2 linked regions of the Cereibacter sphaeroides 2.4.1 genome follow. Each later gene encodes a partner of the first gene's protein in a complex. Links are inferred from orthologs where the notes say so. Each region holds a gene or a part of one and is shown in the gene's direction. Other genes may lie near its edges.

Evidence for each region.
Region 2: the proteins of meaB (region 1) and scpA are in contact, whole or in part, in a crystal structure (PDB 8DPB), measured with the Methylorubrum extorquens proteins. The link is inferred for Cereibacter sphaeroides 2.4.1 from one-to-one orthologs. Residues at the interface, in SOR26638.1 of Methylorubrum extorquens: Arg20, Ala21, Ala24, Arg25, Thr28, Ser32, Arg33, Arg34, His37, Thr98, Gly99, Gly100, Ser101, Ile102, Leu103, Lys106, Thr107, Ala110, Ala113, Ile114, Asp115, Arg116, Ala118, Phe119, Ile120, Arg121, Pro122, Pro124; in SOR27001.1 of Methylorubrum extorquens: Glu577, Glu578, Asn579, Asp580, Gly581, Arg582, Arg583, Arg585, His596, Ala604, Ser605, Ala608, Asp609, Gly611, Phe612, Asp613, Val614, Asp615, Ile616, Gly617, Pro618, Leu619, Glu625, Arg628, Gln629, Val631, Glu632, Asn633, Asp634, Glu661.

The regions. Positions count from the first base shown.
Region 1 is NC_007493.2:616,312-619,444, forward strand. The notes cover bases 65-2,888. They hold meaB (methylmalonyl Co-A mutase-associated GTPase MeaB), read left to right. Parts: upstream 65-902; coding sequence 903-1,874; downstream 1,875-2,888. Other genes in these bases: RSP_RS03060 (DUF3108 domain-containing protein), read right to left, coding at 65-766; rpmB (50S ribosomal protein L28), read left to right, coding at 2,088-2,378; RSP_RS03075 (hypothetical protein), read left to right, coding at 2,554-2,888. Also shown: ATP-dependent helicase HrpB, read right to left, coding at 1-7; more of RSP_RS03060, read right to left, coding at 53-64; more of RSP_RS03075, read left to right, coding at 2,889-2,913; RSP_RS03080 (copper chaperone PCu(A)C), read left to right, coding at 2,943-3,133. UniProt on the Escherichia coli protein: Binds and hydrolyzes GTP. Likely functions as a G-protein chaperone that assists AdoCbl cofactor delivery to the methylmalonyl-CoA mutase (MCM) ScpA and reactivation of the enzyme during catalysis.
Region 2 is NC_007493.2:801,526-804,734, forward strand. What follows is about bases 264-3,163. They hold scpA (methylmalonyl-CoA mutase), read left to right. Parts: upstream 264-598; coding sequence 599-2,728; downstream 2,729-3,163. Other genes in these bases: RSP_RS03975 (DUF4174 domain-containing protein), read right to left, coding at 264-507. Also shown: RSP_RS03970 (acetyl-CoA carboxylase biotin carboxylase subunit), read left to right, coding at 1-62; more of RSP_RS03975, read right to left, coding at 64-263. UniProt on the Escherichia coli protein: Catalyzes the interconversion of succinyl-CoA and methylmalonyl-CoA. Could be part of a pathway that converts succinate to propionate.

The DNA.
Region 1 (3,133 bases):
CGGTCATGCGGCCCTTATGGCGCCCGGCGCGGGCGCGCGCCAGAGCGGGCGGTCAGCGCCGCCGCAGGGTGGCCTTGCCGTAGATCGTGTCGGTGGCGACCTGCACGACGCGCATGCGCCCCTCGGCGGTGGGCTCGTAGCGCAGCGTGAAGGGGAAGCGCGACTTCTCGGCCATGTCCTCCTCGGAATAGCCCGCGATCCGCCGGAACTCTCCGGCGCAGGCGACGCCGCCCTCGGCCGCCTGCGGCGCGCCGAGCACGACCTGCGTCCGCCGCCGCCCGTCGAAGATCTCGAGCGAGGTCCGGCATTCCTGCCCGGGATCCACGTCGCGCAGCGCGGCATAGAGCGCGGTCAGCGGATCGACCGTGCCGCGCTGGGCGGCCGGATCCACATCGTAGGAGCGGGGCTTGCGCGCAGGCTCGTAGCGTTCGACCACCGGCCGGCCGTTCCGCCAGGCGAGCTGCACCTCGGACTGACGCCGCCCGGTGTCGGCCTTCTCGCTGTAGGCGCTGGCCTGCGGCGTGCCGCGCACGATCCGGCCGCTCGCGCGGGCATCGTAGCGGACCGTGCGCAGGAGGCTCACGAGACCGCCGCTCTGCAGCCGCCCGTTCACCGCATAGCGCCCGTCCTGCTCGCTGCCCGCGAAGGAGAGCGTGCCCGCCCGCACCCCGCGCAGCACGAGGTCGAACACCGCCTCGTCGGACTGGGCCGCCGCCGGCCCCGCCAGAAGCAGCATCAGCGCCGCGATCCCGAACCCGATCCGCATCGAACCCTCCTTTGCCGCATCCGAGCCTCTGGCATATCGCGGGAAGAGAGGGCACAACAGCCCCGCATCCCCGGGCAGGCCTGACAATCGCGTCACCGCGCCCGCGATGCGCCAGACCCTCATGCCGGAGCGCCCGATGGACCTGACCGATCTCGCCTCCCGTCTCGCCAGCGGCGACCGCCGTGCGCTGGCGCGCGCCATCACGCTGGTCGAGAGCCGCCGCGCCGATCACCGCGAGGCGGCGCTCGCGCTTCTGGCCGATCTGGCCCGGAACGGGCGCGAGGCGCTGCGCATCGGCCTCTCGGGCACGCCCGGCGTCGGCAAATCCACCTTCATCGAGAGCTTCGGCCTCCGGCTGACGGGGCAGGGGCTGAAGGTCGCCGTGCTCGCGGTCGATCCCTCCTCGGCGCGCTCGGGCGGCTCGATCCTCGGCGACAAGACCCGGATGGAGCGGCTCTCGCGCGATCCGCAGGCCTTCATCCGGCCCTCGCCCTCCCAGACCCATCTGGGCGGCGTCGCGCGGCGCACGCGCGAGGCGGTGGCGCTCTGCGAGGCCGCGGGCTTCGACGTCATCCTGATCGAGACGGTGGGGGTGGGCCAGTCCGAGACCGTGGTGGCCCAGCTCTGCGATCTCTTCCTGCTCCTGCTCGCGCCCGCGGGCGGCGACGAGCTGCAGGGCGTCAAGCGCGGCATCATGGAGATGGCCGACCTCATCCTCGTGAACAAGGCCGACGGCGATCTGAAGCCCGCGGCGCTGCGGACGGTGGCGGACTACGCCGGCGCGCTGCGGCTCCTGCGCCGGAGGCCGCAGGATCCCGAGGACTTCCCCAAGGCGATGCCGGTCTCCGCACTCGAGGAACAGGGGCTGGCCGACGCCTGGACCGAGATGCAGGCGCTCGTGGCCTGGCGCCGCGAAACGGGCCATTTCGCCCGCCGCCGCGCCGAGCAGGCGCGCCACTGGTTCGAGGAGGAGGTGCGCGAGGGCCTCCTCGCCGTTCTGAGCCGCCCCGGCCCTGCGCGCGAGCGGATGGCGCGCCTCGGCGCCGCCGTGACCCGCGGCGAGATCACCCCCGAGGCCGCCGCGGCCGAGCTTCTGACCACGCTCTGAGGCCCCCGGCCCTTCAGTCTGGCCCAAATATCCCGCGGGGGTGCGGGGGCGCGAAGCCCCCGCGCGGCCGGCCCCCGCCTCCCGGCCCGCGGGCTCTCCCTCCCGCCCCTGAATCGCTTGACGCCGCCCCGCTTTGCCCCTAAACGGCCTCGATGGAATTCGGCGCGCTGCCTTTGGCGGTGCCCTTCATGCACAACCACGAGGATCTCGACCATGTCGCGCGTCTGCGAACTTAGCGGTAAGGCTCCGATGACCGGCAACACGGTCAGCCACGCCAACAACAAGAGCCGTCGGCGCTTCCTGCCGAACCTGAACGATGTCACGCTGATCTCGGACGTGCTCGGCCAGTCCTTCAAGCTGCGCATCTCGGCCGCGGCGCTGCGGACGGTCGACCACCGCGGCGGCCTCGACGCGTTCCTCGCGAAAGCCAAGGACGACGAGCTGTCGGTCAAGGCCCGCGCGATCAAGAAAGAGATCGAGAAGGCTCAGGCCACCGCGGCCTGATCCGGCGCCTTCGCCGCATGAGTGGGGGCCCCGCGTCGCGCGGGGCCTTTTTCGTTTCGGACATTCCCCGCTGCGGCCCGGGACCCGGCCGGAAGCCCCACGCGGATCGCGGCCCCGGGGTGCGCCGGCGCCATCTTCGCGCCGAGGGCCGCTTGTGGCCGGCGCCGGGCGGCCTATGATCGGGGCCATGATGCGCTCCCTTCTGGCCTGCCTCCTCTCCCTCTGTCTCGCCGCGGCCTCGCTGACGGTGGCCGAGGCGCGCGGTCGCGCGGCGGGAGCGCAGCAGGTGGTGATCTGCACCGGCTACGGCGTGACCGCGGTCGCGCTCGATGCGCAAGGCCGGCCGGTGGGCCCGCTCCACCCCTGCCCGGATTGCCTCGGAGGGCTGACCCTTCTGGCGCTTCCGCAGGCCCCGGCACTGCCCGCCCTGTCGCTCGGGCGGGGCGAGGCTCTGGCCGTGCCGCCTCCGATCCGCGCCACTGCGGCCGCCTCTCCCGTCCCCTGCGCCCGGGATCCGCCTGTCTCGTCCGCCTGATCGCCAAATCACACAGTCAGGAGAGACAGATGACCCCGTTCCAAGCCATCCTCGCGGCCGCCGCCGTGACCTTTGCCCTGCCGGCCTTCGCCGACAGCGAACTTGCCGTGACCGACGCCTATGCCCGCGTCGCGAGCCCCGCCGCCCAATCCGGCGCCATCTTCATGGTGATCGAGAACCACGGCGCGAGCGACGACCGCCTCGTCTCGGCCGCAACCGA
Region 2 (3,209 bases), 190 kb from region 1 along the record:
AGATCGCCGCCGCGCCGGGGGCGAGCCTGCGGGTCGACGATGTGATCATGGAGTTCGAATGAGCTACCGGCCGGCCGGGTTCCTCTCGAGCAGTTCGTCCCGTCGCAGGGGGAACTTGTCGATGGCCCGGCCGATCTCGCGCACGTCCCAGGGCAGGGGCTTGCGCAGCTTCACCTGCCCGTCCTTGTCGAGGATCACGAGCGAGAAGCCGCGGGGATGCAGCGTCCTGCGGATCTCGGACGGATCGTCGGGGCTGGTGTCGAAGATCACGATCACGTCGCGCTCGTCCAGAAAGTCCAGGCGGGCCGCGATCATCTCCATCTGCCGGATGAAGTTCGGATCGGCCTCGGTGTCGGCGAAGACCACCACCGGCCGTTTCGCCCACAGGAACTGTGCGAGCGTGAACCCATGGGCCTCGACCGGCCCCGGCCCTTCGGGGGCTGGGGTCTCCGCGAGGGCGGACAGGGGTAGAAACGCTGCAAGAGCAAGAATTTGAAGGGGTTTCATGCGGCCTCCCGTCCTCATATAGGCCGGCACCCGCCGAAACCCAAGTCTCACGCGTGGCCCCGCGCCCGCGGTCAGTAAGAGGGAAGAGCCGATGACCGAAGATCTCGATGCGTGGCGCAAGCTCGCCGAGAAGGAGCTGAAGGGCAAGAGCCCCGACAGCCTGACCTGGAACACGCTGGAGGGCATTCCGGTCAAGCCGCTCTATACCAGGGCCGATCTTGCGGGGATGGAGCATCTCGACGGGCTGCCCGGGGTCGCGCCCTTCACCCGCGGCGTGCGCGCCACGATGTATGCGGGCCGCCCCTGGACGATCCGGCAATATGCGGGCTTCTCGACCGCCGAGGCCTCGAACGCCTTCTACCGCAAGGCGCTGGCCGCGGGGCAGCAGGGCGTCTCGGTGGCCTTCGACCTTGCGACCCACCGCGGCTACGACAGCGACCATCCGCGCGTGGTGGGCGACGTGGGCAAGGCGGGCGTGGCCATCGACTCGATCGAGGACATGAAGATCCTGTTCAACGGCATCCCGCTCGAGAAGATCTCGGTCTCGATGACGATGAACGGCGCGGTGATCCCGATCCTCGCCAATTTCATCGTGACCGGCGAGGAGCAGGGCGTGCCGCGGGCCGCGCTGTCGGGCACGATCCAGAACGACATCCTCAAGGAGTTCATGGTCCGCAACACCTACATCTATCCGCCCGAGCCCTCGATGCGGATCATTGCGGACATCATCGAATATACCTCGAAGGAGATGCCGAAGTTCAACTCGATCTCGATCTCCGGCTATCACATGCAGGAGGCGGGGGCGAACCTCGTGCAGGAGCTGGCCTATACGCTGGCCGACGGGCGCGAATATGTCCGCGCGGCGCTGGCGCGCGGCATGAATGTGGACGATTTCGCCGGGCGCCTCAGCTTCTTCTTCGCCATCGGCATGAACTTCTTCATGGAAGCCGCGAAGCTCCGCGCGGCGCGGCTTCTGTGGCACCGGATCATGTCCGAATTCGCGCCGAAGAAGCCCGGCAGCCTGATGCTGCGCACCCACTGCCAGACCTCGGGCGTGAGCCTGCAGGAGCAGGACCCCTACAACAACGTCATCCGCACCGCTTACGAGGCGATGTCGGCGGCGCTCGGCGGCACCCAGTCGCTGCATACCAACGCGCTCGACGAGGCCATCGCGCTGCCCACCGAATTCTCGGCCCGGATCGCTCGGAACACCCAGATCATCCTGCAGGAAGAGACGGGCGTGACCAGGGTCGTCGATCCGCTGGCGGGCTCCTACTATGTCGAAAGCCTGACCGCCGAGCTTGCGGAAAAGGCCTGGGCGCTCATCGAGGAGGTCGAGGCCATGGGCGGCATGACCAAGGCCGTGGCCTCGGGGATGCCGAAGCTCCGGATCGAGGAATCGGCCGCCCGCCGGCAGGCCGCCATCGACCGCGGCGAGGATGTGATCGTCGGCGTGAACAAGTATCGGCTGGCCAAGGAAGATCCGATCGAGATCCTCGACATCGACAACGTGGCCGTCCGCGACGCGCAGATCGCGCGGCTGGAGAAGATGCGCGCCACCCGTGACGAGGCCGCCTGCCAGGCGGCGCTCGACGAACTGACCCGCCGCGCCGCCGAGGGCGGCAACCTGCTCGAAGCCGCGGTGGATGCCTCGCGCGCCCGCGCCTCTGTCGGAGAGATCAGCATGGCCATGGAGAAGGTGTTCGGCCGCCACCGTGCGGAAGTGAAGACGCTCTCGGGTGTCTATGGCGCGGCCTACGAGGGCGACGACGGCTTCGCGCAGATCCAGCGCGACGTCGAGAGCTTCGCCGAGGAAGAGGGCCGCCGGCCCCGGATGCTGGTGGTGAAGATGGGGCAGGACGGCCACGACCGCGGCGCCAAGGTGATCGCCACCGCCTTCGCCGACATCGGCTTCGACGTCGATGTGGGCACCCTGTTCCAGACGCCCGAGGAGGCGGCGCAGGACGCCATCGACAATGACGTCCATGTGGTGGGCATCTCCTCGCTGGCCGCGGGCCACAAGACCCTCGCGCCGAAGCTGATTGAGGCGCTGAAGGAGAAGGGCGCGGGCGAGATCCTCGTGATCTGCGGCGGCGTGATCCCGCAGCAGGATTACGACTTCCTGCAGCAGGCGGGGGTGAAGGCCATCTTCGGCCCCGGTACCAACATCCCCTCGGCGGCCAAGCACATCCTCGACCTGATCCGCGAGGCCCGCAGCTGACCCGACCGGCGCCGCCCGACCCCCGGGCGGCGCCGGTTGTCCCTTGCGGCCCCTGCGCAGGCGGGTCCCGCCCGCGTCCCTCCCGGACCCGGCGAGCCGAGGGCCGACCCCGGCACCGCGTCCCGCCCCTCACCGCGCTTTCACTCTGCCCAAATATCCCGGGGGTGCGGGGGCAGCGCCCCCGCGCGCGGTCTCCCCTCGCGCAGGCCCTGCCGAAACCGGGACGGAGGCCGCCCCGCCCGGACCATCCGCCGCACCCCCATGTCGCCTTTCGCGGCGAAAGCGTCGTGTTCTTTTCCGCTGGACAGCCGCTTTGCCGCCGGGCTAGGTGAAAGCCACAGGATCGGGAGAATCCGGGGGCGACCCCGGTGCCGAAGGAGCAACCGCCCCGGTAAACTCTCAGGCGCAAGGACCGTCCTGTTTCGAAGACTCTGGAGAGAGGCCGGACGGCCCGCCGAAGGGATAACGATCTCAGGCGCAA